Litorilinea aerophila: one gene and its partner. The protein of the gene in region 1 interacts with the protein of each later gene in a pairwise test. Links are inferred from orthologs where the notes say so. Each region holds a gene or a part of one and is shown on either strand. Other genes may lie near its edges. The genes, in order: FKZ61_RS06250 and FKZ61_RS09525.

Region 1 (15,229 bases):
TCACTAAGTTGGGCTGAGTTGTTGTGGCCGCAATTAAATCGCGATACTTTTGTCCCATCTCTGTCAGATTCCCGTGAACCGGGTCAATCAACAGGCTGGGGTTGCCATCGATAAAGTCTCCCAGGTTGGCATCGTCCATCAAAAACCAGGCCCACTGTTGTACCAGCCGGCCATTGTCCAGTGGATAGCCCAGATCGGGATCGATGGCATTTTCAAGATATTGTACCGACTCTTCCATAAAATTAGTGACGCGTTGAGGGGTAAAACAATTCCCATATTCATCCTTGGTTCCAAGGCATTGGCCATTCCCATCTACTTTATATTGGTGCAATAATGACCATTCTGTGAGCAGTAATGGCGTATTTTGATACCCTCGTTCCTTCATCCATCTACGCATGGCCACCACTTGTTGGATGAACAGATCAGTGCTGTCGTGTTCATAAATACAGTAGTAGTCATCACGTGAACAGAGATCTAGTTGTTCAGAAAGAGGGCGCCACCAGTGGGGCAATTTAAGCGCAATCGACGGATCTGTTCCATTGGCAATGGATGCAAACACTGGATTGCCTGAGTCTGGCGGAACTATCCCATCGCTCGGACGCTGATATTCTTCAATACGTTCCGGGAAAATATAGGCGTGAAATGTCCAGACATCTACTGGCATAGGGGTACCATATTTGGCGCGATAGGCCTCCAATACCTTGTCGAGATATTGGAGCCGCCCTGGCGAGACAAGCACCAATCCCGATACTGCGACCTTGGCACTGGGATCTCTCTCTTTGATGAAGTGGTAGGCATCATGATAGGCATCGGCATAAATTTCTGGCATTAAATCATCTTGCCAGTAGACACGGTCCACTTCATTGCCGATAATCCAGACTGCACCTGGATTGGCCTGGATGTATTGTCCCAATCCACTTTCCGTGAAGGGCGGACTAGCCGTATAAGAGGGGAGGCGTGCCCCCTGTTCGTTGCGGTTTTGCTTCAGTCGAACCATCGGCGTATGTGCGACATTGGCCGGTAGCCAGCTGGGTCGGTCGGGCCCGAAGGTGACCACCCAACCGATTTTCATGGATTCCACCTGGCTTGCCCCCTTCGGAGAGGCAGTGACACCGTAACGACAATTAGGAGCTGTCGCACTTACGCCTGTGGCCAGTTTGAATACCTCATCGGTATCGAAATTGAATGCAGCGTAGGCCATGCTCGGGACGAAAAGAAAGCCTGTGCAGGCTAATAGCAGGGCGATAGCCAGGGAGGAAGGACGAAGTGGTCGTTTTCCCTTGGGGAAGGGCATCTTCATGGAAATTCTCCTTTACAACTCCAATACATTCAAGGGTAGTCAACCCATGAACTCTGCGTCAACTCAGCAATCCGTAATGCGGGATTACGATTTCCCAGATGATCAGGGCATTTACAACGATTGCGAGCAAGATTAAGGTACCGCTGACAAAAATTTGTCGACGAGGTTGTCGCGGCATAATACTGAGCAATCCTCCTGCCACAAGCGTACTGAAAATTGGGATAAGGCTTTGCAGAAAGCGAAACTGTGGTTGAAAAACGGTCATGTTAATCCGTATATACGCAGCTGTAGCGCCTAAGCACCAGACAACGAGAATGGCGGCTATCAGATTGCGTTCGCGTAGTCCACTGCGCCACCAATTTCTGCAGCCAACAAATGAAAGGCCAAAGATAAGACTCCACCATAGATAGGCTGAGACATCTGGCGCTGCTACATTCATCCAACCAAATCGAACCCAACCGGAGCTCAAGGTTAAACGGATTACTTCCAGCCAATATTCTAGCTGCAAGACTCGTTCTCCGACCCGGCTAAACGTTTGAGCACTTGACCAAAAATTGGTTCGAATCGTGGGGGTCAGTTGGACTATTGCTGCAGTTGCACCCCATATGAGTAGCATCAAACCGAATTTTTCGATCAGATTCCGGCGTTGTTGTGGCAATCGGATGAATTCTAGCAACCAGGCGGCGACAATTGCTCCGATAACAAAAAGCATGGTCACCTTTGTGAGTACTGCCAGTGCTGAAAGGACTGCCAGCAGAACATATCGCCCGGGCTTTCCTGGTTGTAGAAGCAGTGCCAGCGTGATAGAGGCCAACGCTGTGGCCAAGACATCATTGCTAATTGCCCGGCTCAGGAATAAAAACTGTGGCCAGCCAGCAACCCAGGTACCAGTAAGCAGGGCGGCGATCGGCGCTTTGGGGAAAAGCTGGTGAGCTATTGCCATCGAGGCCCATACCACTGTTAATCCCAGCAAAATTGAGACGATCCGTACACCGATCACTACGCTGGGCTCTTCGCGTTGCCACAGGCTTTGTCGATTTGAATGCAGAAACATCACGCCGGTTTCGCCGAACGCTTCGTTATGTGCCGGGAAATCGATGGCTACTGGACTCCCCGTCATGTAGCCGATTGCCTTTTGCAATAAGCCTGTACCTACATAGTAAAGGGGCATGTGATAGCACATGCGTCCAGACAAGGTAACGCCAGGCTTCCACCACTCCCCTTGTGGTTTGGGCTCGACAATCGGAAGGCGGTTATACAACGCAACCTGTTGGATGCACTGTAAATGTCCTGGTTCATCTGGACTTTCTCCAAGGGGAATGGTCAGAAAATATAATGTGACCAAAAACAGATAGAGAAGTGTAGGGGGGACAATCACCAATCGCCAATTTGTGTATGACAAGATAGTTTTTTTGATCACCTTCAACGTGCTATCACAGGCAAGTAGATTGCGAGATGGTAGGGCGGTTGTAGGGCATAAAGAGCTGAAGCCCCCACATCACTGACCCAAATGATTTGGGTTGTGGGCTCGAAATCCAAAGACGCTAATATGCTGATCTCCCTACCTAATCCTATGCGTTGTACTACGCGCGTGGTTGTCGCATCAATCTGCACAACTTCGCGGTTGGCTCCATCCAGCGCCCACAAAAATGTTTGATTGGAATCAATCCAGAGGTCAATATCTGTCAACTCCGCTGTTGTCCATGGATATGAGTACCACAGCCAGGTAGCCAGCGTGCCGTACATGTAGACGGCTAGTTTAGGGAGATTTTTTGTGGAAATCCAGGGCACACCGGTACTTGTCACGGCCAGTCCACTCACTGTGCCAGGGCCACCACCAGGCCGATTGTCTACCACGCTAACAGTCACAATATCATTAAAAGCGGGCCGATATCCCAGCAGATAATTAATTCCCGGGGCTGTCACCCAGACAATTGAAGAAGCGGTGGCATCGATCCTATCGAGATTGGCATTCCCATAACCTACATTGATCTCTTGAATCGTACCGTTGGCGGGTATGAGGGATGCGATTTTGTTCCCCTTATTTTGTACGAACCAGACATATCCATTCGGAGCAATATCGATGCCGGTCGGTTCACTGTTCGGTGTAGGAATTTCATATTCAACAATGCTTCCGCTCTCCTTGGAAAGGCGTCCAATTCGGTTGCCTTGTCTCTGTGTGAACCAGACATTATGTTCATCAATGGCGAGTCGATAAGGCTCGCTATTGGGGGTTGGCGGCGTATAGAAAGTATATAGATATTGCTCTGGCGTAGAGGCGGAAAGGATCTCTAATGAGCCAATTTTATTCGCTGTTGGGAGTGTAAACCATACTTTGTTCGCATTTTCTACCTGAACATCAAAAGGGGATGCTGGCAGCGGAAAGATTTTTACCGGAGACTCCACCGTTTCCGCCTGGAGTGATGGGGATGAAATAAATATCAAGAATGCAGTCAAACCAATAAAGATAAGGACTTTTCTCCCGAGCAGGGGAAGAGACTCCCTTGAGAATTTCCAGTTTTGAGGTTTGAACAGCGGGTGCATCTTACACCTCTTCACTGAAGTGGCTACTATAACGTACAAAGAACCAATATCCAACAATTAAGAACAAGATGGCCGTGATAGAAGTACGTAAGAAAAAATCTATATCGGTTCGATAACTCCAATACAAGAGGTCTCGATACATGTTAATGAGGGAGGCCATAGGGTTCAAGATATAGAGAAGTCGATGAACGTTGAGCGTAATGCCGAAAAGTTCGTAGGTTGCCGGGAGCATCGATGTCGAATAAAACACCGGTGTTAAGAAAAACCATGCCAACATAACGACGTCCATAATCAGCAATGTATCATGATAATAGACCTGTATAGCGCTTAAAAAGAAGACAATGCCCAGAGTCAAGACCGTTTGAATTAGAATCACAATGGGCAAAAGCGCAATCCATGGACTGAGCTGAATTCCAGAGATGAAAATCAGAACAAATAAAATCAATAGCGCCAACAAAAAATTGATAAGATTAGAGAGCGTCGTCGCAACGGGCAATACCTCGGGGGGAAAATAGATTTTCTTGATAAGATGTCCATTCGTAACAACACTATTTGTGCCAGTCATGACGCTTGCGGAGAAGTAATTCCAGGGTAAAATGCCACTCAGCAAAAAGACTGGATAATTGACAATTGACTGATCTCGGAATAGCAGTGGCGAGATAATGGTGAAAACGAGCATCATGCCTAGCGGATTGAGCAAACTCCACAAAAAACCGAATAGGCTATTCCGATAACGCACCTTCAAATCACGTATCACCAAGTTATAAATAAGAGACCGATAATGGATCAGTAAAACGAGGCGTGTCCCTATGTTATTGAGCAAAAGAGTTGACCAAGTGAATTGCGCCGTCTTTGACAAATGAGCTGACTGCCTCTTCATAATTTTTAACCTGAAATTGCTCTGGCCGTTCTAGGGCAGACCGGAGATATGTACGGAAGATATTACCAGAGACATGACATAGTAGACATAATCATAATGATGGGGGCACATTGTGCAACCGGGATCCGCATGTCCGATTGCTTTCCAGCCACTTCCCCGAATTATACTGGCGTATTGCCCGGACCTCCAACTGGTTGAACCGATCTGTCCGATTCTCCATTGGGTTCGAAACATCCAAATCCGTCTGTAGTAGGCCAAACATGGTCAAAGATACATCTGGATTATAATACGCTGCTATACCCCGAGCGGGCGCGATCCTACCGATTCACCCTCATTCCATGCTACAATATGGACGTGTCGCGATTCGAATGAGACCAAACCCTGTGCAGACCGGATCAGACCCATGACAGCCAGACCCGAATCGCCCTATCCCATGTTGCCGGTGCCCGAGGCGCTGGAGGTAGTTTTGGCCCAGGCCCATCCCCTGCCGGCGCAGACGGTGCCGCTGGCCCAGGCGTTGGGCCACATCCTGGCAGCCGACGTGGTGGCCCGGGAGCCCCTGCCGCCCTTTCCCGCCTCGGTCAAAGACGGCTACGCGGTCGTGGCCGCGGACGGTCCCGGCGACTACCCCGTGGTCGGCGAGGTGACCGCAGGCCGGGTGGCCGACTTTCGCCTGTCGCCGGGCACGGTGGCCTACATCACCACCGGCGCGCCCCTGCCTCCGGGCGCCGATGCCGTGGTCATGGTGGAGGAGACCGAGCGGCTGCCCACGGATGATGGCACGCCCCGGGTGCGGATCCACGCCCGGGTCAAGCCTGGCGACGATGTTCGCCCCGTGGGCGTGGACGTGGCCGCGGGACAGCAGGTGCTGGCTGCCGGCGAGTACATCGGCCCGGCCGAGGTCGGCCTCCTGGCCACCGCAGGCGTCACCCAGGTGCCCGTCTACCCCCGCCCCCGGGTGGCCGTGCTCTCCACGGGCGATGAACTGGTGGAGCCCGACCAGCCCCTGGGCCCCGGCCAGATTCGGGACAGCAACCGGGCCATGCTTCTGGCGGCCGTGGCAGCCAACGGCGGCATCCCGGTGGACCTGGGCATCGCCGGCGACAGCCAGGAGGCTTTGGAAGCGGGCGTCCAACGGGGGTTGGCCGAAGCGGACATCCTGCTCAGCTCTGGCGGCGTCTCCATGGGCGAGCTGGACCTGATCAAGCCGCTGCTGGAACACGCCGGCACAGTCCACTTTGGCCGTATCCACATGAAGCCCGGCAAGCCCCTCACCTTCGCCACCGCGCAGGTGGCCGGCCGCAAGAAGCTCATCTTCGGCCTGCCGGGTAACCCGGTGAGCAGCCTGGTGACCTTTTACCTGATGGCCGTGCCTGCCATGCGCCAAATGGCTGGCTGGCCGAACCCGCACTTGCCCCGGGTTCAGGCCCACCTGGCCCAACCCCTGCCCCTGGATGCCCATCGGCCTGAGTACCACCGGGCTACCCTGCGTTGGGAACCCTCCCTGAACCAGGGGCGGGGCGGCTTCCTGGCCACCAGCACCGGCAGCCAGGCCAGCAGCCGCCTGCTCAGCATGCGCACAGCCAACGCCCTGCTGGAGCTCCCCCAGCGCGCAGGCCGGCTGGAGGCCGGGGACGTGGTGACCGCCCTCCTCATCGGCCCCTTGGGGTAGATACATCTTTGCCAAAGGAACAGAAAGGGAGCACTCATGGCCCAGCCCTTGACCCATTTGGATGCCCATGGCCACGCCGCCATGGTGGACGTGGGCGACAAAGCCGTTACCACCCGCACCGCGGTAGCTCAGGGGGAAGTGCGCATGCAGCCGGCTACCCTGGCCGCCATCCGAGAGGGCAACGTCCCCAAGGGAGATGTCCTGGCCGCCGCGCGCATTGCCGGCATCATGGCAGCCAAGCGCACTCCCGAGCTGATACCCCTCTGCCATCCGTTGCTCTTGAGCAAGGTGGCCGTTGATTTTGAGATCGACGAACGAGAGAGCCGGGTGGTGATCACCGCCACCGTGCGCTGCCAGGGCCAGACCGGCGTGGAGATGGAGGCCCTGACCGCGGTGAGCGTGGCCGCGTTGACCATCTACGACATGGCCAAGGCCCTGGAAAAGACCATGACCATCGGCGGCATTCGTCTGTTGGAGAAACAGGGCGGCAAGTCGGGCCCCTGGCGTCGGGAAGCCGGAGGCGATGTGAATCTGCACGAAGACGTTGGACCGCGAAAGCTGGAAGACGGGGAAGGGGATACCCATGGAAGTCACCGTTAAACTCTTTGCTACCCTGCGCCAGCAGGCCGGTTGGTCCGAGCGGCGCATTGACCTGCCGACCGAGGCCACCTTACAAGATCTCCTGAGCCGGTTGGAAGAGGAGCACGAAAACCTGACCTTTGCCGACCGTCCCGTCTATGCGGCCGTCAACCAGGAGTACGCCCATCTGGACCGGATCCTTGCCCCGGGCGATGAAGTGGCCTTGTTTCCGCCGGTTTCGGGCGGAACCGGCGGGGAGCGAGAGAGCGTCCTTGAGGAGGTATCCAGCCAGGCGGCGCCGAAACTGTATGAAATTACCGACCGGCCCCTCTCCCTGGACGAGGTGGCGGCCCGGGTGAGCCGGGTGAGCTGTGGCGCGGTGGTGGTCTTCAGCGGGACCGTGCGGGGTGAGACGGCCACGGAAGCCGGCGCCCGCAACACCGATTTTCTGGTCTACGAAGCCTATGTGGAAATGGCCGAGCGTATGCTGGCGCAAATCGGCGACGAAATCAAGGCCCGCTGGCCCAAGGTGGAGGCGGTGAGCATCATGCACCGCATTGGGCGCTGTGAAGTTGGCGAACCCAGCGTGGTCATTGCGGTGGCCACGCCCCACCGGGGCGACGGCTGCTTCGAGGCCTGTCGCTATGCCATCGAGCGCCTCAAGGCCATCGTGCCCATCTGGAAACAGGAAAACTGGTCCGACGGCCAGGTGTGGGTGGAAGGGCCCCGCCAGCCAGAACTGGACCTGTCGCCGCCGGGGCAGGAGCATGGAGGGGGAGCGGATTAGTGTTTGTGCAGTCGTCGACCAGATTTGACATCAGAGACCCTCTGTGGTAAATTTAACAAGCAGAATGGAGTGGCTGCGGGCCCCGGGTCAGGGGCCACGAAGGACACCCCAAATCGCGTCGGCAGGTTAACAACCGAAACAGCCCGAAAGTTGCAAGTCGGCGCAGGCCGATATTTCGGATGAATCGTCTGAGTCGGCGGATTTGCAGCTGTCGCTGTCGGCTGTAGAGGCCGGCAGAGGAACTTCCCGACTCCCATTCGGGCCGTTGATGGCGGCTCGAAAGGTTGCCTCACGAAACCGTAAGTGAGGGCGGGCGCCTGGTAACGGGCGTCTGACTACAACCGCAACAGAAAGCATTCCCGCCTCCATGGCGCCCCGTTCGATGGGTGTTGTGGGTGGTAAGGGGTGAAACGGTGGGGTAAGAGCCCACCAGCGGTCACAGCAATGTGGCCGGCTAGGCGAGCGTGCAACTGGGAGCAAGGCGAGAGGGTCACGCTGGAAGCCATCATGTATGGCCATCGCCGGTGTGATCTCGTCGCAGCGGTACGGGTGAGGCCGGGTAACACCCGGCAAGCCACAAGCCGCCAGGTGCAGTTGTCTGGTGCGAAAGCATGGATGGCTGCGCTGAGATAGATGACAGCACGGCCAGGCGGAAGCCAGGCCGGACAGAATCGGGGGTACAAATCCGCTCAAACTTGCCAAAACAGGGCGATTCTGCTACAATGGCGGCTGTTGCGCCGACGTGGCGGAATTGGCAGACGCGATAGACTTAGGATCTATTGCCCGTCAGGGTGTGGAGGTTCGAGTCCTCTCGTCGGCACCTGGGCAATCGCGGGCCCGTGGCCTAGTGGGAAGGCGTCTCCTTTGCAAGGAGAAGATCGTCGGTTCGAATCCGACCGGGTCCACTTCCCACGGCTGCCAGGTCACAGGTAGCAACCAATTTTGCGGGCGTAGTTCAGTGGTAGAACGTCTCCTTGCCAAGGAGAAGGTCGTGAGTTCGAATCTCATCGCCCGCTCACCGGGGCCGGCTTCTGGCCGGCCTTTTTGCCGAGATAGCTCAGTTGGTAGAGCACAGCACTGAAAATGCTGGTGTCCCCAGTTCAAGTCTGGGTCTCGGCACCTTAGTAATTGTAAATGGATAATGGGAAATTGTTAATGGGAAAATTGTCGAGATGACGTGATCCCCAAACATTAACAATTGTCCATTTATCATTGAGCGTTTTCAATTATTGGGGGATCGTCTAACGGCAGGACTACGGACTTTGGATCCGTCAATCGGGGTTCGAATCCCTGTCCCCCAGCTCGGTCGGGGCAGGTGATCCTGCCCCGGTCTGTCACTGGCAACCAGAAGTGGTTGTTGTCTTTCCCCGCCATGGCGCTCGTAGCTCAATGGCAGAGCACCAGATTGTGGATCTGGGTGTTGTGGGTTCGAGCCCCATCGAGCGCCCCTCATCAATCAAGACCGCAGCCGCGGTCAGCCAGGAAGAAGAGTTCAACGGATGACGTTGGGCTCTTTTTTTGTTTTACCATCCTTGCATTTTTTTCAATCTACAGGTGCAATCCACAGATGACATCGATTTCGTAGAAGGGGCAGATGTACCAATGGGGCAAGGTTGCTCTTTTGTAGGCGCAGCTCGTACTGCAGAGTCGTCTGCTGGGGGGGCATTTGGGGCAGAATCTGGGGCATCTGCCCTGGAGCTACGGGGGGGCTCGAATGTAAGGGAGCTTTCAATTGCGTTTGATTTTTGCTGAATTGTTGGCTAAAATGCCCATCAAGACGAGCAGAACGTTTTGACGCTTTTGTTCCTTGTCAGGCCGAAACAGATTTTCGGCCTGACAGGGATCCTATGCAAAATCGAAGCCACTCTCATCTCCCGGAGGTCCCCATGCGACTTGTTCCCCGTCTTCCTCGTCGGCTTCTTACTCTTTTCCACTGCATCTTGGCTGCCGGCCTGATCGTCCAAAGTGCGGCGCCCGTCGTTCTGGCCCAACCGGGGGATCAACCCCTGTTTCTTCCCTGGATTGCCAACGGCCCGGCGCGGCCGGTGGCGGAAGCCCTCTTCCGCACCCACATCACCGTTCGTACGCCGGCCCAGTGGCGCACCCTGGCGCAGATGGGCGTGGTGATCCTGGCGCGGGGTGGGGACTGGGCTTCTGTGCTCGTCGATGAAGCAGGTTTGGAGGAGTTAGCCAGGCGTCGCTTCAACCCGGACCGGACCAACGGACTGGCCCTGTTGGTGTCGGCCAACGAAGGGCGGGACCGGACGGTCGCCGGCAGTCTGGCGCCCCTGCTGGCGCAGGCCGCTGCGGCGGCTGCGCTCCCTACGGAGGAGGAGGTCCAGGCCACGGCCATGCGCGCCTTGCGGACGGCACTGGCCAGCCTCACGGCGGCCCAGCAGGCGTTCCTGGCGGCTGCGGAGGATGTGGACGGCGACAACGACGGCCTGACCGACACGGCGGAAGGCTGGTGGTGCACCGACCCGGCCCGGGCCGACACGGACTTCGACGGCGTGAACGACGGCGACGAGGTGGCCGCGCTCAAGGCGTGGATGAACAACGAGCTGTCCAAGGCCCCCAGTACGGGCAAACCCTTCCAGGGCTGGCCCCATCAGAAGGCGAACTGCTACGACGATGACTCCGATTCGGTGCCCGACGCGGTGGAGCGGCTGGAGCTGGGGCTGAACGCGAACCGGGAGAGCACGGATCGGGACAAGTTCGACGACGGCCAGGAGCTCTTCGGCAACACCTACTGCACGGGCGGGGGCGGCTTCTGCGGCTACGGTGCCCTGCCCCGCAACGAGGACTGGGGCCTGATCTTCGCGGAGATGCCCTCGTGGGTGAAGGCGCCGGGACATCATCCCCTGGTGGCGGCCTTCCCCGTGCCGGAGATCGACGTGGTGGAGTCGTCCCTGCACGTGGAGACGGTCACCACGGTGACCACGGACCACACCATCAGCCAGGGGACGGAAAGATCCTACAGCACGTCCAAGACGGAGGGGACCAGCACCAGTGTGGCGAACACGGTAACGTGGAATGAGTGGCAGGAGGTGTCGGAGTCTTTGCAACAACGTGTGCCGGTTGGAAGTCAAACTACCTTCGCAAAAACAGAACAAGAACAGGCAATGGGTTGGCCTTCACTACTATTAAAAGGCGGGAAAATTATTAGCAAAGGCTCCAAATTGTTGAGAAAAGCTGGGCCGTTATTAAAAGGCGCCGGGAAATTTTTGAAGAAAGCAGGTGAGTATCTTAGCCCAATAGCTGACGCTGTAACGATTTTAGACTTTTTGAAACCAGATGGAACAAAACAACCCCCAGATGAAATACAGCAGCAAGTTAACATTAACCAATACCAATCAGTTGATGTTCGTCTACAAAACCAAATTGAAAATGAAGTATCAGTTATTTTAAATCAAAATTTTGATACAAGTAATATAGTCAATGCGCTTGAAGGATCTCGGTATGCGTACTTAGAATCGGGAAAGCTTATTGCGCAAGGACTTCACGACGTAGCTTACATACTGTCAATGCCTATTAAGAGTACGACAACAACGACAGGGAAATCCTGGGGCGGTTCTCAAACTACTACTCACGAACAATACGAAGAGCACACCATCACCAACGGCGAGGCCTTCTCCAGCAGCGAATCCTGGGGCACCGCCACCGCCGTGGACTCTTCCCACGCTGCAGACCTCTGGTTCACCTACAAGGTGCGCAACACGGGCACCGAGTACGCTACCCAAATCAAGCACCTGGCCTTCAATATCTACATTGGCGACAATCCGAATCCAGTTTGTACCTATTACGTGGGATCGACTTCATGTGGCACCCCGGTCGATGATGTTTTGTTTGTGAACTTCATGCCAGGCGAGGAGCATACTTATACATCTTATCGGATCCCCCTCAGCCTGGAGCAGATGAAGGCCATCGACCTGGGCGGTCCTGTTCGTATTGTTGTCGAGGATTTCAGTTACGGTTTCGATGAGGTTTTGTACAATGACGCGGCCAACGCGGGCATCCTCTTCGCCATGGAGGACGGCACGGACGACGGCGACGAGGCCATTGACACCTACCTCATCCCCACCTGGGGCCAGGAGACGGTGCTGGATGTGCTGGCCCGCTACTTCCCCCACGAGACCGACGCCAACGGCATGTTGACCGCCATCTGGACGCCGGAGTACCGCAGCGACACGCCGTCCTGGTGCCGGGAGCCCCGCCGCCCCACCGACCAGCCCACCAAGGCGGTCTGGTGCAAGAAGGAACTCTCCACCGCAGACTGGTGGAACATCTACACCGACGGCCTGGGCGACGGCTCCGAAGGCTTCCAGGACACCCAGGCTGTGCCCGGCAGTGTGGCCCTCTTCCGCTTCAACAAGGACACCGACCTGGACGGCTTCTCCGACCGCTCGGAGCGCCGCCTGGGCACGGACCCCAACGACGCCTCCTCCTTCCCCCGGCCCGAACTCCTGGCCGGCCTGCACCAGATCCGGGAGGGGGGCCGGGTGACGGCCACCCTCTCCCTGCTCAACACGGGCGTCTACGACGCCTACGGCGTGGAGGCGGTGATGGTCGCGCCAGACGACTCCATCTCCATCACCAACAACACCGTGGGCGGCTCCGGCCGGGTGCGGGCCTTGAAGTCGGTCATCGTGGGCAGCCGCATCCTGCTTCAATCGCCCCTGCCGCCGGCCTGGACCCAGGAAGGCCACGCGGTCCCGGCCGCGGCCGGCTACTACACCGGCCGGGAGGATCGCACCTACACCTTCACCGTGCAGTGCGGCGCGCCCGGCGGCTGCCAGGTGGGCAGCGGCGCGTGGACCCTGGCCTGGAACGACGGCATGGGCAACAGCGGCAGCCTTAACTTCGGCGACGGCTACGCCTCGCCCACCTTCCTGCCCGTGGGCAACCTGGGGCTGACGTTGGCCCTCTACTCGGGCAGCGTGCAGAACGGCGAGACCTTCACCGTGCAGGCCCTGACGCCCCGGGACACTTTCCAGTACACCATCAACCGGGAGCCCTACACGCCGCCCCTGGTCATCGTCTCCTACAACGACCCGCAGGGCAACCACCGCTTCGTCATCCCGCCCCAGGCCATGGACCTGGGCGCGCCCACGGACGACCTGGCCCCCTTCGCCGGGCAGATGCTGGACGACGTGGGCGTGGAGATTGTGACCCATCAGGCCGTCACTCCGGGTGTGAACAGCGTGGACCTGCTGGTGAACAACCCCGCCTCGGTCACCCTGCAGGACGCCCACCTCTTCCTGGAATTCGTCAACATCACCGGCACGGTGGTCTCACAGGTGAGCCAGCAGGTGACCCTGCCTCCAGGCCCCACCTACACCACCCTCCAGTTCGACACCGGGGCCTTCAACCCCGCCTACAACCCGGATGAGGAGACCATCGTCCTGGCCTTCCTCACCGACTACGAGGGCAACATCCTGGACACCGCGGGCCGTCCCCTGAGCAGCTTCCAGCAGGATCCGCTGCCCGTGCTGGCGGGGACCGAGCCCACCTGGGACTTCGGCACGGTGACCCAGGGCAGCCTGCTGCGGCGGGAACTGGCCCTGGCCAACACAGGCCACAACGTCCTCTACACCTACCTGGAGCCCGCGCCCGGCCTGCGCCTGAACCGCACGGCCCGCAGCGTGGGCGCGGCGGACCTGGTGGGCTACGAACTGGTGCTGAACACGGGCGAGTTGCCCGTGGGGCCCTACGACCGTACGGTGACCCTGCGTACCGGCGACCCGAACCGGCCCACGGTCTCCGTGCGCCTGGTGGGGACCATCGCCGCGCCCACGGGGGACACGGCCGGCCAGAACGACCTGCGCCCGCTGGACGTGGCGGTGACGGTGCAGGGGCCCAGGAACCAGGGCGAGTGGGTGGAGTTCACCCACGACCTGGGCCCCGACCCGCAGAGCCTGCACCCGGTGAAGGTGTACAGCCAGGACTACGGCACGCTGCACGGCGTGGGCAAGTACGCCACGGACTTCAGCGCGGGCACCGCCTCCTACGACATGTTCGGCGACGGGCGGGATGGCGTCATGCCCTCCAGCGGCAACCTGGACAACGACAACGGCGCCGGCATCGCCATCGTCAACAGCGGCGCGGCTGGCGCGACAAGCATCAACGTGACTGACGCCTACGCTGGCTGGCGCATCAACCCTGGCGATGTGGTGCTCATCCACCAGACCCAGGGGACGAATGCCGGCTGTTGGGAGTTGAACAAGGCGGTGTCGGATTATGCAGGTGGCACGGCGACGATTCAGCTAGCCAAGGCACTGCAGTGCAACTATACCAGCGGCGGGAACAACCATGCCCAGGTGTTGCGCGTGCCACAGTACTCGACATGCAATGTGACTGGAACGGTCACACCCTTGTTAGGGTGGGACGGCATAAAGGGCGGTCTGTTCGCAGTATTATGTAACAGTCCGATGACAATTGTCGGTGCTATCCAAGCAACAGGTAATAATGGTTCATTCATCGGCGGCGGTAGCTATCCATCACCCCACAAATATGCTGCCGGCGGTATTGGGGCAGGTTTTCGTGGTGGGCAAGGGGACTCCACAACATGTTGCTTCGTGGTCGCTCAAGGACAACAAGGGGAAGGTAACGCAGGACTAGGAGTTGGATCAAGACTAGCTAATGGGATCGGAGGAGGGGGAGCATACAAGACCGATGCTGCATTTGCAGGTGGTGGCGGCGGTGGGAATGCTGCCAGTGGCAGCGGTGGAGGAGCCAGTTCTGTGGCAGGTTCCGTAGAAGCTGGCCTAGGCGGCACTGGATTCAGTTCTGCGTCCCCCCAACCGTTGATATTTGGCGGCGGCGGCGGCGGCGGAGTCAAGGACGGAAATTCCGCGGGTGGTGGTGGTGCTGGCGGCGGCATCGTATTCCTTTCAGTTGCTCAACTGGTTGTAAATGGAACGATCAGCGTTAATGGTGGGGCAGGCGGTGCTATCGAAGTCTTCGATGGCGGCGGGGGTGGTGGCGCCGGCGGTTCAATAATCATTCGAGCTGGCATATTGTCCCTCGGTGCTGGTCGTGTTACTGCAGTTGGAGGTGCGGGAGGCAAGTCCGCAGGTTCAGGCAGTGTAGGGCGTATATACATCGAGTATTGTGAACCCCTTTCTGGTTCCACTAACCCCGCCGCAAGCACCCAGAAACTAAACTGCTACATCGCCGAGCAGGTGGAATCCGTGCCCTACACCCAGGGCCGTCTCAACCTGCCGGAGAACATCCCCGACGGCGAGAGCCGCGCCTACCAGGTCCAGTACGGCCGCCGGTTGGACTTCGCCGACGCCGGCGAGCAGGCCACCACCCTGCGCCTGCCCTCGGCCATGCTCAGCGCGGCGACCCTGGACGTGCTGGTCAGCCAGGTGGGCAGCGGCGATGTCACCGTGCGGGTGGACGTGGGCAACGACGGCTCCTGGGACTGGGAGACCACCCAGAACGTGGACAACGCGGCCACCCTCA
Region 2 (15,162 bases), on another replicon or contig:
AACTTTTACACTTTCCCCGTGTTGTTAATGATCGGGTTCGCCGGGACAGCCAGACGACACCATTCACCCTCGTTCGAATTATCACAAATTGTAGACGAGCCATGTTGTGGATGGGTTGCGTGTCTGTCTCCCCCTGAGGTTTGACAGCTTGTCACGCACTGACTACAATGGCCCATGCGTTGTGGACCGGTGAGCGCACCAGGGATGGTGGCACGTCTATCGTCATCATCTGTCGCCTGTGCCAGGGCTTCAGGGCATAACGTTCGGTTGCTTGCCTCTTGCCCAAAAGGAATGCGCCCGCATAGCGGCGATTTCGGTACGTCACGATTGTTGCCCATCTGCGGAGTGAGTATCCTCAGATGCGGCTCCATTCCGCTGGGCCCGGCATCTGAGGATGCCGACTCCGCGTCGAAATCGTGAACGACTGAATTTCACTTCATATCGGAAGTTGAACATTCTCGAGCGGTAAAGCAGCCGGCAAAGCCGACTTTTGTCCAAATTAGAATGGCTCATCCACCCCAAATGGGGCCGCCGGGCCAGATTGTTCCGCCGGCTACCGAGCCCAGAGGTTGGGGAGATGGGCAAAAAGGTTTTTGACCAACGAATTTGAACACCGAATTTGAACACTGAGGAGAGATTTAGACATGTCCGAAAAAGATACCTTCGAGCGGGTTCGCGCAATTATCGTCGAGCAGTTGGGTGTGGATCCGAGCGATGTGACCATGGACGCCAACTTCCGGGATGACCTGGAGGCCGACAGCCTGGACCTGGTCGAGCTGATCATGGCCTTCGAAGAGGAGTTCGGCGGCGAAATCAGCGACGAAGAGGCCCAGAAAATCGTCTCCGTAGGCGACGCCGTCCGCTTCCTGGATGCCCTCTGATCCCGACCGGCCACGAACCATTGGCCACGGAACCGGGATGCCAGATAGCCTGACCGGTCTGTGAACTTTGAGGCGAGCTGCTGGAAACACTGCGGCTCGCCTTTTTGTTCTGGCTCGGTTGTGGCAGAGGTGCGGCCCATGTCTCGTCAACATCCTGACCCTCCCGTTGCCCTCATCCTCAATGCCGGTGGCCAAAGCCGGCGGATGGGGCAGCCGAAAGCCCTGTTGCCCGTGCCCGGCAGCGGCCAGCCCCTCGCACTCCACATTGTCCGGCGGCTACGTCCCCTGGCCGCCGGCGGCCTGGTGGTGGTGACCAACCAGGCCGAGATCGCCCGCCTCTTCCCGCCGGAGGAGGGCGTTCAGGTGCTGGGCGACGCGTATCCCGGCGGCGCATTGGGTGGGCTGGCGACGGGCCTGGGGGCATGCGACGGCTGGGCCATGGCCGTGGCCTGTGACATGCCCCTGGTTTCCCGGGAGATCTTTGCCTGGCTGATTCAGCTGGTATCCAGGGAGTTGGATGAAGGAGGCGCAGAGCGGTGGGACGCGGTGGTGCCGCTGGTGGCCGGCTATCCCCAATCGTTCCATGCCCTCTACCACCGGCGTTGCCTGCCTGCCATTGAGGCCACACTACGGCGGGGAGAGCGGCGGGTTGCCAGCTTTTTGGCCGATGTGCGTACGAGGTATGTTACCGAGGAAGAGATCCGCCCGCTGGACCCGGCGTTGCGTTCCTTCCTCAACGTCAACACGCCGGAGGAATGGGCGGCGGTCCGGCCTTTTCTGACATAAAGTGGAATTATGTGTGCTCCACCAGCCGGATGACCGAGACCACTTTCCCATTGATGCGGACCTGATCGGCCGGCCGGACAATGGGCTGGTAGGCCGGGTTGGGATTCGCCGGCTGGAGGCGTACGTTGCGCCCTTCTCGGTAGAGATATTTTAGGGTCGTCTCCTCGTCCCCCTCGATCCACGCCGCCACCATGTCGCCATCGTCGGCGGTTTCCTGGTGGCGCAAAATCACGATATCCCCATCCAACACGCTGGCGTCGATCATGGAATCCCCCTGGACCCGCAGGGCAAAGAGGGGACCCCGGGCCCGGAAGAGCCCCTCGGGCACTTCCACCCACCCTTCCGGGTTGGTGGTCTCCCGAGGTTCAACCTGGATGGGCGTGCCGGCAGCGATGGGCCCCAGGATGGGGATGCGCAGCAGGGGGCCCGAGGAACCATTGCCGTTCTGGCTCTCTGCTCCGTAGCCCGCTGGCGCCTCCAGCCCCAACTCTGCCTGAATTCGCTCCCAGTTCAGGCTAAGGCCGCGGCTGACCTCCTTGCGGCGGCTGATCAGCTTCATCTCCTCCAGTTTGGCCAGGTTGTAGTTGACCACCGACGTGCTGGAAATCCCCACCTGTTCGCCGATCTCCCGGATGGTGGGCGGGAATTCGTTTTCCTGGAAAAACTGGATGATAAACTGGAGGATCTTGCGTTGTCGCTCGGAGAGATTGCCCATGACAAACCCTTTCGTGTCGCTGTTGGGACCGCATATCCCGGGTGCCACTGGCAGACAGGCTTTTCTGCTGGCGAAAGCCGTCAATGTCAAGTGGCGCCCAGTTCAGGCCTGGGAGACTGCCTGGCCCGGGGGAGCCCGGTCAACGCCCTCATGGGACCGATTTCCGGTTGAGATTCAGCCGACAAACTCTGGCCAATATCCCAAATGAGAACGTTTGTTTCCCAAATTTATCCCAAGTATACACGAACATTTGTGCGGTGTCAATAGGCAGACGCACGTTTGTTCTGTCAGGGCTCTGTGCTATTCACCCTCCGGGGCATCCAGCGCGGCGTCGGCCAGGTATTGCTTGAAGCGGCGCCAGTAGGCCTCCCGCTCCGCGGGACCGGTGGAGGGGTCGGGGAAGCGTTGGTCGGCCTTCTCCTGGCCCCGGCGCATGGCCTCTTCCATGTCGATGCCACAGAGGTAGGCCAGCTTGAAGATCATGACCTGCAGGTCGCTGAGCTCCAGGGCCAGCTCCTCCCGCAGGGCTTCCAGATCCGCAGGCGACAGGGGACGATAGCCTTCCAACATCTGGACCAGGCGGCTGATCTCTCCCAGCTCTTCCATGGCGTGAAGCAAGGTGTGGCTGGGCAACACCTTGTCCCATTCCCGGGCCTTGTCCCAGGATTCCAACCACTGTTGATATTCCCGGATGTGCATGGCGACTCCTGTGGGGTGTCCGTGTGGGATGTCTGTGTGGGGTGGCGATGAACGGGTGGCCGCCTGTCAGGCTTCATCCATGGCTGGCCTGGGGCGCAGGAGGGGGCGCAGGGCGGCTTTGCTGGAGGCGACGCAGGAACTCTACTGAGCGAAGTTGCCGTTCCAGGACGGTCAGCAGATAGCGATAGAGGATGTTTTCCACCTGGCGCAACAGGGAGGGGCGTACCTTCAGCCGCTGCACCTCTGCCCAGGGCTGCCGCTGGAGATGGCGCAAGATCTTGAGCACATCCGGCGGTACGGCTTCGCAGTCCGGCCGGGACTGGCCACAGCGGGGGCAGTAGACGCCCCCCTCCTGCAGGCTCAGGAAGTTGGTCACCGGTTCCAGCGCTTCCCCACAGCCCAGGCAGTGGAAGAGCTCGGGCTGGAAGCCAGTCAGGCTGAGGAGGTGGAGTTCGAACCAGCGCAGCAGGAGCTGGGGATCGTAGTCCGCGGCTCCGTCCAACACCCGCAGCGCCAGCAGGGCCAGGTCCCAGAGAGGCTGGTTTTCATCTTCGGCTTCCGTGAACGCGTCGAGCAGCTCGCAGATGTAGCCGGCCCGGCTGATGTGATCCAGATCTTCCCGCAGATGGCGGAAGCTCTCCACCGTCACCGCCTCGGTGATGATGTCCCAGGTGCGGGCCTGGGCCACCAGCAGGGAGGCATGGGTGAAGAGCTCCAGGTGTCCAGCTTTGCGGCTGGTGGTCTTGCGAACGCCTTTGGCGATCAGCTCCAGCTTGCCCAGGCCCGGCGTGAAGACGGTCAGGATGCGGTCGGCGTCGCTGTAGTCTCGCCGACGCAGGATCAGGGCGTGGGTGCGGTAGATTCGTTGGCGGTTGCTCATGGACGATGGCTCATATTGCTCCGGGTAGACCTGCCCATCCCCGGACAGGAGGGATGGGCAGGCAGCACAAACTCGCTCTTCGGTTCTTTGGGGCGCCAGACTACGCCCCGGGTGACAGGCGGGGCCGGGCCTAGGGCTGGGGGCTTAATCGAACCAGCACTTCGGCCAGATTGTCCGACCGGTCGCTTTCCACCAGCGACCCTTCCGGATCCACCACCACCTGAATGGCGCACTCCCCTTTCCGGCCATCTACCGGGTAGAGGGCCCGCACCATCTGGCTGCCGCCAGCCGGCAGCACATCCAGCGTCTGTACCTCGCCGATGGGCTTCACCGTGCCGTCCACCACTTCCCGGAACTGGACCGGCACGCCATAGGCATCCACATCGCCTTCGTTGTGGATCAACACGGCGACCATCAGGGTGTCATTGGCGCCGGCGCTCAGCGGTTCGACCACCATCTGTTCCCGACGCACCGTCAGGTTCAGGTGCGCCGGGGTAGCCTGGGCCTCTTCGCCCGAGCCTTCACCCACGGTCAAAGTTTTGGTCGCTTCGTTGTCCGTCTCGTCGGACTCGGAGATGGTGTCCTCCGGATCCACGATCACTTTGATGGAACGCTCCCCGGCCTTGTCCGTGGTGTCGTAGGTGACGGTGGCGGTAGTCGTGTTGCCGGCGGCGATGTTGCCGACGTTCTGGTCTTCGCCGATGGGCTCTTCGCTGCCGCCGGTCACATCCAGGAAGCGCACGACCACACCGCTGGCGCTGGCCTGGCCGCTGTTGGTGACGATCACCGTGATGGTGACCAGGTCGCCCGGCGACGGCGCCGGCGGGTCGAAGCTGATTCCCTCGGCCGTCACCTGGAGGTTGGGCTGGTTCGGCGACGGCGTCTCCGAGGGCGGGGCCACCGTCAGGGTGGCCTGGGCCTGGTTGTCTTCCTCATTTGTCTCGGCGATGGTGTTGTTGGGGTCGGCCGTGACCTGGATCTGGCGCTGGCCTTCCTTGCCCGTGGTGTCGTAGGCCACCTGGGCGATACCGCTGCCGCCGCTGGGAATGCTGGCGATGGTCTGGGTGCCGATGGGCGTGTTCCCGCCGTTGGTGACGTCGGTGAAGCGCACCTCCACGTTGTTGGCGTTGCGCTGGCCGGTGTTGCGCACCGTGACGGTCACCGTCACCAGGTCGCCTGCGGAGGGACTGCTGGGTGTGAAGCGGATGTCGCTGCTCTGGACCACCAGGTTGGGCGCGGGCGGGGGCGCCACGGTCAGGCTGGTGGTGGCGGTGTTGTCGGTCTCATCGCTCTCGGCGATGGTGTCGTTGGGGTCGACCACCAGCTGAATCTGACGGGTGCCCGCCTTGTCGGTCACGTCGTAGGTGACCTGGGCCACGCCGCTCTCCCCGGCCGGGATGCTTTCGATGAGCCGTTGCTTGTCGATGAGCTCCTCCTGGCCGTTGGTGATGTCTACCAGACGCACCACCACATCGCTGGCTGGCGCTGTGCCGTTGTTCAGCACCGTGGCCCGGATGGTGACCAGGTCCCCGTCGCTGGGCTCGGCCGGCTCGAATTCGATGTTGGAGGCGATGGCCACCAGGTTGGGCGTGGGCCGCGGCGCCACGGTCAGATCTCGGTTGGCCCGGTTGTCGTTCTCGTCGCTCTCCAGGATGAAGTTGTTGGGATCGGCCGTCACCTGGAGGGTGCGGCTTCCTTCCTTGCCGCTGGTGTCGTAGGTGAACTGGACCGCGCCGCTGCTACCGGGGGCGATGCGGGCGATGGTCTGGGGTGGGCCGATGGGCACACCGCTGCCCGGCCCGCTGTCGGTGATGTCCGCGAGCTGGACCACCACATCCCGGGCTTCCACGGCGCCGTGGTTCAGGACCACCGCCTGGACGGTGACCCGGTCGCCGGTTGTCGGCGCGGGCGGGTTGAAGCCCACGTTGCCGGCCAGCACCACCAGGTTGGGCCGGGGGGGCGCGGTGACGGTGAAGCTCTTCTTGGCGCTGTTGTCGCTCTCCCGGCTTTCGGGGATCAGGTTGTTGGGATCCACCGTGACCTGGATGGTTCGTTCGCCGGGAGCTCCCTGGCCGCGGCTCGCGGTATCGTAGAGGACCTGGGCGGTGGCGCTGCTGCCGGCGGGGATGGCCGGGATGACCTGGGGCGGGCCGATGGGCTGGGGATCGCTGCCCGTCACGTCGCTGAACTGGACCACCACGTCGCTCACGTCGGCCGCGCCGTTGTTGAGGATGATGGCGTGGACGGTCACCTGGTCGCCGACAATGGGCGACGCGGGCGTGAACAGGATGTTGTCGGCCAGGACGGCCAGGTTGGCCTCGGGCAGCTCGGCCAGGTTCAGGGTGGCCGTGGCCGAGTTGTCGCCTTCGTTGGATTCAGCCACCGTGTTGTTGGGATCCACCACCACCTGGATCTTGCGGTTGCCGCCGTTGGCCAGCTCATAGCTGGTCTGGAAGAGGGCGCTGCTGCCCGGCAGGATGGTGGCCACCGTCTGGGGGCTGCCGATGGGCACCGCGCCGCTGCCCGTCACATCCAGGAACTGGACCGTCACGTCGTTGGCGGCCTGGCCGCCGCTGTTGCGGACGGTGGCGTAGATCTGCACCGTGTCGCCGGCGTTGGGCCGGGGCGGCTCGAAGCCGATCTGGTCGCTCCGGATGACCAGGTTGGGCGCGGGCAGGGCGGCCACCTTCAGGGTCGCCACTGCCCGGTTGTCGTTCTCGTCCGACTCCACGATCTGGTTGTTGGGATCCACGATGACCTGGATCTTGCGGTCGCCGGCCGCGCCCATGCGGCCCGTGTCGTAGACGATCTGGGCCCGGCCACTGCCGCCTGCGGGGATCTCAGCGATGATCTGGCTGGCGCCGATGGGCGTGGTGCCGTTGTTGGTGGCATCCACGAACTGGACCACCACATTCTGGGCCGGCGCCGCTCCCACGTTCAGCACTGTCGCGGTGACGGTCACCGCCTGGCCGGTGGTGGGATCCACCGGCTTGAAGCCGATGTTCTCGGCCCGCATGACCAGGTTGGGCATTGCCGGCGGCAGGACCCGAAGGACCTTGACGGCCTCGTTGTCCCGCTCGTCGGTCTCGGCGATGGTGGCGTGGGGATCCGCCACCACCCGGATGCGCCGGTCGCCGGCCTTGCCGGTGGTCTCGTAGACTACCTGAGCCGTGCCGCTCTGGCCGGCCGGGATGCGGGCGATGGTCTGCTTGGCGCCGATGGGCTCCGCGCCGCCGTTGGTGGCATCCACGAACTGGATCAGGACATCCTCGGCGTCCATGGCGCCGGTGTTCAGCACGGTGACGGTCAGGGTCACTGCCTGGCCTTCGCTGGGGTTGGCCGGGTGGAAGCCCACGTTGTTGGCCAGCACCACCAGGTTGGGCGCCTGGGCAGGGGTCACCGTCAGGGTGCGGGTGGTCCGGTTGTCGGTCTCATCCGTCTCGGGGATGAAGTTGTTGGGATCCACCACCACCCGGAGCTGGCGTTCACCGCTGGCGCCCAGGGCGCGGCCTGCCGTCTCGTAGCGGGTCTGAACGGTCCCAGCGCCGCCGGCCGGGATCTGGTCGATGGTCAGGGGTGGGCCCACCGGGACGGCCTCGCCCTCGGTGATATCCAGGAGTTGAACGGCCACATCCTGCGCGGCCGCGTTGCCGTGGTTGTGGACGGTGATGGTTACGGTCACCGTGTCGCCGGCCACGGGCATAGGCGGGTCGAAGCCGATGCTGTTGTCGCTCACCACCAGGTTGGCCAGGGGCGCGGGTTCCACGGTGAGGGTGGCGACCGCCTCGTTGTCGTTTTCATCCGTCTCCGGGATGAGGTTGTTGGAGTCCACCAGGAGCTGGATCTTGCGCCGGCCCACCTTGTCGGTGGTGTCGTACTGGGCAGAGACGGTGGCGCTGCCACCGGCCGGCACCCGTTCGATGTACTGCTCTGGGGTGATGGGGATGGCCTCGCTGTGGGTGATGTCCAGGAACTGGACCAACACCCGGCTGGCGTCGGCGGCGCCGCTGTTGAGCACCACCGCGGTGATGGTGACCAGGTCCCCGGCCATGGGCTGGGGCGGGTTGAACTGGATGTTGGCCGCCAGCATGGTCAGGTTGGGCGCGTCCGGCGCCACCACCCGCAGGGTGCGGCTGGCCTGGTTGTCGTCCTCGTTGCTTTCGGGGATGAAGTTGTTGGGATCCACCACCACCTGGATGGTGTGGTCGCCCTGGGCCTGGCTGGTGTCAAAGGTGACCTGGGCCTCCGCGCTGCCGCCGGCCGGAATGGCCTCCAGGGTCTGGCGTTCGCCAATGGGGACGGGGCCATTGGGCCGGACTTCCAGAAATTGGACCACCACCTGGCTGGCGTCGGCGGCGCCGGTGTTGAGAACGGGCACGCGGATGGTCACCACGTCGCCTTCCACCGGTTGGGCCGGGCTAAAGCCGATGTTGGCCCCGTGGACGGTGAGGTTGGGCAGGGGAGGCGGCGTGATGGACAGGGTGGCCCGGGCCTCGTTGTCGAACTCCCGGCTTTCGGCAATGAAGTTGTGGGGATCCACCGTCACCTGGATCCGGCGGTCGCCCGATTTGCCGCTGGTGTCGTAGGTGACCTGGACCACGCCGCTGGCCCCGGGTGGGATGGCGGCGATGGTCTGGGCCGGGCCGATGGGGACCGCGGTGGAGCCGGTGGCGTCGGCGAACTCCACCTGGACGTCGGTGGCGGCCACGTCGCCGGCGTTGAAGATGGTGGCGGAGATGGTCACCAGGTCGCCCGTCTTGGGCTGGGCCGGCGCGAAGCCGATGTTGCTGCTGCTGATCGTCAGGTTGGGCGCCGGCGGTTCGCCCATGGAGAGGGTCTTGGTGGCTTCGTTGTCCTTCTCGTTGGACTCGGCGATGGTGTTGTGGGGATCCACCACCACCCGGATCTTGCGGTCGTCCGGCTTGTTGCTGGTGTCGTAGGTGACCTCCAGGGCGTGGCTCTCCCCCGGCCGCAGGATGTCGATGGTCTGGGTCGGGCCGATGGGGATGGCCTGGTCGGTGGCTGTGACATCCAGGAACTGGACCGCCACGTTGCTGGCTTCTGCGGTGCCGTTGTTGAAGATCACCGCGTGGATGGTGACCTGTTCGCCCACGCCAGGCTGGGCCGGCGCGAAGCCGATGTTGTCATCCTCGATGACCAGGTTGGGCGCCGGCTGGGCGGCCACGGTCAGGCTCTTCTGGGCCTGGTTGTCGAACTCGTTCAACTCGGCGATCAGGTTGTTGGGATCCAGCACCACCTGGATCTGGCGTTCACCCGATTTGCCCGTGGTGTCGTAGCGGATCTGGGCGATGGCGCTGCCGCCCACGGGGATGTTGGCGATGGTCTGGGGCAGGCCGATGGGCGTGGGCTGCTCGCCGGTGACGTCCACGAACTGGACTGTCACGTCGTTGGCTTCGGCGGTGCCATGGTTGAGCACCGTGGCGTAGACCGTCACCTCTTCGCCTTCGGTGGGGTTGCTGTTGCTGAAGCCGATGTTGCTTTCCTGCATCACCAGGTTGGGCTGGGCGGGGCCTGCCCCGGCCTGGGTGGGGGTTGCCACCAACACCCGGATGTCGTCCACATACCAGCCTTCGAAGGTGTTGAAGCGGTTGTCGATGGTGTCGAACCAGAAGCGCACATACAGGGTCTTGGCGTTGCCGATGTGGGGCGTCAGGCTGACGGCCCGCCGGATCCAGGAGCCGTTGGTGCCGTGGGACTCGAAGACGGTGGTCCACTGGTTGCCGTCGGTGGAGATCTGGACCCGGGTGCGGTCGTAGGCCTGGCTACTCTCCACTTCGCTCCATTCGTAGAAGGTCAGGAGCACATCCTGGTTGGTGGTCAGTTCGATGGCGGGCGAGGTCAGGGTGCCGTTGTTGGCGCCGCCGGTGTCGTAGTTACGCTTGCTTTCATCGCCGTAGTACCAGGCGTGGGTGGGGCTGTTGGAGCGATGCTGGGAGATGTGCCAGAGGCTGTCGTTGCCGGCCACCTCCCACTCGCCGGGCCCACTTTCCACGTCATCCTCAAAGACCACGGTGCCCGTGCTGGTCTTGCCCACCACCACATTGGAGAGCGCGGAGGCGTTGCCCACGTTGTCCACCACTTTCAACGCGAAGTAGTAGGTGGTGTTGGGCTCCAGCCCGCTGACGATGAACTTCTCACTGCTGCCTGCGGGCTGGGGCTTGGGCTCACCCACGGCCTGGGTAGCGCTTTCCCAGGTGTCCTCCGAGATGGGCGACGTGGCATAGCGGACGTCGTAGGCGTTGGCTGTGCCCGTCTTGTCGTCGTCGCCGGTGGCCGTCCAGCTCAATTCCACCTGGGTGAGCATGGTGGCGGTGACGGCCAGGTCGGAGACCGCGGCGGGCGGTTTGTTGTCATCTTCCAGCGCATTGTTGAGGTTGAGCCGGCCGTTGGTCAGGGTTTCCTTGCTGGTGTCGGTCAGGGGATCCACGCCGGCCAGGATGCGCTGCTTGATCTGGGCCAGGGTGAGGTTGCTGTACTTGCCGGCGATGAGGGCCACGGCGCCGGTGACGTGGGGCGTGGCCATGGAGGTGCCGCTGGCCTGGCCGTAGCCGGAGGGATCGCACATGGGGCAGGAGCCGGTGGGCACCGTGGAGAGGATGCCCACGCCGGGCGCGGCCAGGTCCACCCAGTCCTTGCCGTAGTTGCTGAAGTTGGCGTAGAGGTCGTCGTGGTCGGTTGCCGCGACGGAGATGATGTTGTCCAGGTCGAAGCCGGCGGGGTAGTGGGGTTCGCCACTGTTGCCGTTGCCCGCGGCGCAGATGTGGAGGGGCTGGTCCGCGCCGGCCATGGCGTCGTAGAGGGCCTGGGAGAAGCCGCCGCCGCCCCAACTGTTGTTGGTGGCGATGATGTTCTGGCCCGCCTGGTTTTTGAGCTGTTTGAAGTAGTTGAAGCACTTCACCGCGCCGGCCACGCTGCCGCTGCCGCTGGCAGAGAGGAACTTGCAGGCCGCAATGCGGACCGTCCAGTTGATGCCGGTCACGCCGGTGCCGTTGTTGCCCAGGGCGCCGATGGTGCCGGCCACGTGGGTGCCATGGCCGTAGTCGTCCATGGGGTCGCCCGTGTCGGTGATGGCGTTGATGCCGTAGAAGTCATCCACGTAGCCGTTGTCGTCGTCATCCTCGCCGTTGGCCACGCATTTGCCCGGACCCTGGGGACATTCCTTGGGGTTGGTCCACATGTTTTGGGCCAGGTCCTCGTGGTTGTAGTCCACGCCGGTGTCGATGACCCCGACGATCACCGTGGAGGAGCCGGTGGAGGTGTCCCACGCCTCCGGCGCGTCGATGTCCGCGTCCGGCGTGCCGCCGGTCTGGCCGGTGTTGTGCAGGCCCCAGAGCTGGCTAAACATGGGGTCGTCCGGCGTTTTGGAAAGGCGGATGATGTAGTTGGGCTCTGCGTAGACCACCCGGGGATCCCGGGCCAGTTGGGCCAGGAGCTCCTGGGTGATGTCGCCGGGTACGGCGGCCAGGCGCAGCTCCACCTCATCGTCAGTGCGGTCTTCGTCCAGGTTATCCTTCTGGACCAGGCCATGCTCCTGGTAGAAGGCTTCTGCTTCGGCCTGGGTGACGCCCGGCTGGAAGCGAATGATGAGTTCACCTGGGACGTAATCGGGACCGGGAGCCTGGCTGCGGGTGACCGGCAGGCCGGCGAGCTGGTACAGGCTCACGAACAGGAGCAGGACGCAAAGGGCGATCGTGGCGGGCCTTCTCATGCTATTCAATTCCCTCCGTCTGTGTCACCACTGGCGGCCATGTGGGGTCGTGGGCAAAAGTGGGCTGCCAAGGTGGATGTGGGCCTGTGCAGCCCGGTTGTGCCGGAAAGCGGATGTGGCCTGGATCGTGTCGATGGCGGTGTGCACAAAGAGTGTGACCAGATGCGCGACAGGGCGCGACGCGCTCTGATGGACGCTTATTGTATATCAGTTGACTACTTCTGCGCAATCATCTTTCGCTGTGCCGACCATTTTTTAATCTTCGTCTAATTTATGCATAATTTATCACCAAGATCGCGAGCGTATAACGGTCTTGTATGTCCAGATGGGAAAGCAGACGCCGATCGGCGCCGGCTACCGGAGGGTCCATCGCCCCCGGGGCAGGGTCCGTCCCGGCGTCTGGCCGATCTGGAGGCCGATTCACATCAAGCATCGAGGACAAACTTAAAAAAAACGCATGGAAATCGCACTGAAGGAGGCTATGACAATGGGACATCAACGGTTGCGATTGCTTGCGCTCATGTTGATTGCCCTGCTCCTGGTCTGGCCGGCGCCGCTCCAGGCCCAGGATGCCACCCCGACACCCGCGGCGGCGCCGTCGCTGACAGTTTTCACCCCCTATCCGTCCCAGATCATCGGCACGGAGGATAACGTCAACCTGGACATCAAATTGCGGGTGACCGGGGAGCCCCAGGTGGTCCGGCTCTCCATGGAGGAGCTGCCCGAGGGGTGGACGGCCACCTTCCGGGGCGGCAGCCGCATCATCCAGGCGGTCTACGTGGAGCCAGATACCGACGCCAGCGTCACCCTGCGTCTGGAGCCGCCCGCGTCGGTGGAGGCGGGCACCTACCGCTTCGTGGTGGCCGCCCAGGCCGATGATCGCTCGGCCCGCCTGCCCATCGAGCTCACCGTCCAGGAGAAATTGCCCCCCAACCTGGCCTTTTCCGTGGAGCTGCCCACCCTGCGGGGCAAGCCCAGCACCACCTTCCGCTATAACGTCACCCTGGAGAACAAGGGAGACGAGGACATCACCGTGAACCTGAGCGCGGACGCGCCCAACACTTTTGTGGTCACCTACAAGTTGAGCGGCCAGGAGGTGACCGACATCCCCCTGGGCGCCAATGAGTCCAAGCGGCTGAGCGTGGAGGCCAGCGCCCTGAGCGACGTGGCAGCCGGCACCTACCCCATCACCCTGCGGGCCCGGGGCGGCGAGGCAGAAGCCACCCTCCAGGTCAACGCCGAAGTGGTGGGCGAGTCCAGCATCCAGGTGACCACGCCCGACGGCCGCCTCTCGGGCCAGGCGTACGCTGGCCAGGAGGCGCCCTTCACCGTGATCGTCCAGAACAATGGCTCCGCCCCGGCCCGGGATATCCAGATGAGCGCCTCCCAGCCCAGCGGCTGGTCGGTGGAGCTGGATCCCAAGACCATCGACCTGTTGGAGCCGGGCCAACAGGTGGAGGTGACCGCGAAGGTACGCCCCAGCGACAAGGCCGTGGCGGGCGACTACGTGATGACCGTCACCGCCCGTCCGGCGGAAGGCTCTTCCAAATCGGTGGACTTTCGCATCACGGTGTTGACCTCCACCCTGTGGGGCGTGGCCGGTGTGGGCCTCATCGCGGTCTCCATCCTGGTGGTGGGGTTGGCTGTGATGCGCTTCGGCCGGCGCTGATGGCCGTGGCCCTCAAGGAGGCAGCCCATGGCTGAGAAAAACCGACGCTCATCGGCGCATCAGGAAGAAGGCCGCCACGACGACGTGGTGCTGCGTACCCGGGGGCTGACCAAGCACTACGGCTCCTTTGTGGCCGTGGACAACCTGGACCTCACCATCCGCCGGGGGGAGGTCTTCGGGCTCCTGGGGCCCAACGGCTCCGGCAAGACCACCACCATCCTGATGCTCCTGGGGCTGACCGATCCCACCGCCGGGACGGTGGAAGTGCTGGGCTTCGACCCCCAGCGGCATCCCCTCAGCGTCAAGGCCCGGGTGGGCTATCTGCCGGACCAGGTGGGCTTCTACGACAACCTGACGGGCCGGGAGAACCTGACCTACATCGCCAAACTCAACGGGATTCCCCGGGCCGAAGCCTACCGGCGCATCGACGAGGCCCTGGATCGCATGGGCCTGGCTGAGGCGGCGGACCGGCCGGTCTCCACTTACTCCAGGGGGATGCGTCAGCGGCTGGGGGTGGCCGAGCTGTTGCTCAAGCACCCCCAGATCATCATCATGGACGAACCCACCCTGGGGCTCGACCCGGAGGCGGCCCGCCTCTTCCTGCGCATCATCCGGGACCTGCGGGATGAGGGCATTACCATCCTCCTCTCCTCCCACCTGCTCTATCAGGTGCAGGAGGTCTGCGACCGGGTGGGCCTCTTCTCCCGGGGGCGCATGGTGTTGGAGGGGACGGTCCAATCCCTGGCCCAGCGGGTCCTGGGCGGCGCCTACCGGGTGCACCTGGAGGCCCAGAGCCCCAACGGCGCCGTGGCCGACGCCCTGGGCCGGCTGCCGGATGTGGTGGCCGTGCGCCAGGAGGGAGACCGCTACATCCTGGAGGCCCGGCGGGATCTACGGGCCGAGGCAGCCCGGGCGGTGGTGGAAGCGGGCGGCCGCCTGCTGAGCCTGGATGTGGAGGCGCCCAGCCTGGACGAGATCTACGCCCGTTACTTCCAAGAGATGAAATCGGCAGAGGCGCAACCCGCGGCGTCGAAGCGGGAGGAGGTGAAACATGGCCGCAACCCTTGAGCAGACTTCACCCCCCCAGGGGCAGGTCGGCCGGCCCCGGCGGGAAGGTTCCCCCTGGACCGGGCTCTGGGCGGTGGTGGCCAAGGACATGGCCGACCACCTGACCAGCGTGCGCATGCGCATCCTGGAGCTGCTGATCGTTTTGACGGCCAGCGGCACGGTCTACGTGGCCCTGCAGAACCTGCGGGGCACCACCGGCAGCCAGGACCGCTTCCTCTTTCTGCGGCTCTTCACCACCGGGCAGGATCCCCTGCCGGCCTTTGTGGGTTTCCTGAGCTTCCTGGTGCCCCTGATTGCCATCGCGCTGGCCTTCGACGCCATCAACGGCGAGTTCAACCAGCGGACCCTCTCTCGGGTCCTGGCCCAGCCCATCTACCGGGATGCCCTGCTGCTGGGCAAGTTCCTGGCCGGCCTCTTCACCCTGGCCCTGGTGATGGCGGCTATCTGGCTGTTGATCATGGGGCTGGGGATCCTGGGGCTGGGCGTGCCACCTACCGGGGAGGAGGTGGCACGCACGCTGATCTTCCTGCTGGCCACCATTTTCTATGGCGGCATCTGGCTGGTGTTGGCCATGCTCTTTTCCACTCTCTTCCGCCAGCCGGCCACCGCGGCCCTGGCCTCCATTGCCGTCTGGCTCTTCTTCATGATTTTCTGGGGCATCGTGGCCGACATTCTGGCCGCCGTCTTCCGGCCTGTCCAGGTGGGGCTGGTGCAGGAGGTCATCGCCCAGGCTGA

Evidence for each region.
Region 2: the proteins of FKZ61_RS06250 (region 1) and FKZ61_RS09525 interact in binary tests that used the Escherichia coli proteins (3 or more experiments, as listed by UniProt). The link is inferred for Litorilinea aerophila from one-to-one orthologs.

Annotation. Positions count from the first base shown.
Region 1 is NZ_VIGC02000006.1:194,128-209,356, forward strand. Bases 4,352-7,261 are described here. They hold FKZ61_RS06250 (molybdopterin-binding protein), read left to right. Parts: upstream 4,352-5,127; coding sequence 5,128-6,396; downstream 6,397-7,261. Other genes in these bases: FKZ61_RS06245 (ABC transporter permease), read right to left, coding at 4,352-4,724; moaD (molybdopterin converting factor subunit 1), read left to right, coding at 6,980-7,261. In the rest of the region: FKZ61_RS06230 (glycoside hydrolase family protein), read right to left, coding at 1-1,300; FKZ61_RS06235 (glycosyltransferase family 39 protein), read right to left, coding at 1,359-2,720; FKZ61_RS06240 (virginiamycin B lyase family protein), read right to left, coding at 2,723-3,844; more of FKZ61_RS06245, read right to left, coding at 3,846-4,351; more of moaD, read left to right, coding at 7,262-7,762; FKZ61_RS06295 (CARDB domain-containing protein), read left to right, coding at 9,649-15,229. UniProt on the Escherichia coli protein: Catalyzes the insertion of molybdate into adenylated molybdopterin with the concomitant release of AMP.
Region 2 is NZ_VIGC02000010.1:65,677-80,838, forward strand. The notes cover bases 1-2,843. They hold FKZ61_RS09525 (molybdenum cofactor guanylyltransferase), read left to right. Parts: upstream 1-1,019; coding sequence 1,020-1,667; downstream 1,668-2,843. Other genes in these bases: FKZ61_RS09520 (acyl carrier protein), read left to right, coding at 645-881; lexA (transcriptional repressor LexA), read right to left, coding at 1,675-2,382; FKZ61_RS09535 (MazG-like family protein), read right to left, coding at 2,683-2,843. Outside these bases: more of FKZ61_RS09535, read right to left, coding at 2,844-3,081; DNA repair protein RecO, read right to left, coding at 3,155-3,961; FKZ61_RS09545 (CARDB domain-containing protein), read right to left, coding at 4,092-11,690; FKZ61_RS09550 (COG1470 family protein), read left to right, coding at 12,178-13,359; FKZ61_RS09555 (ABC transporter ATP-binding protein), read left to right, coding at 13,387-14,427; FKZ61_RS09560 (ABC transporter permease), read left to right, coding at 14,411-15,162. UniProt on the Escherichia coli protein: Transfers a GMP moiety from GTP to Mo-molybdopterin (Mo-MPT) cofactor (Moco or molybdenum cofactor) to form Mo-molybdopterin guanine dinucleotide (Mo-MGD) cofactor.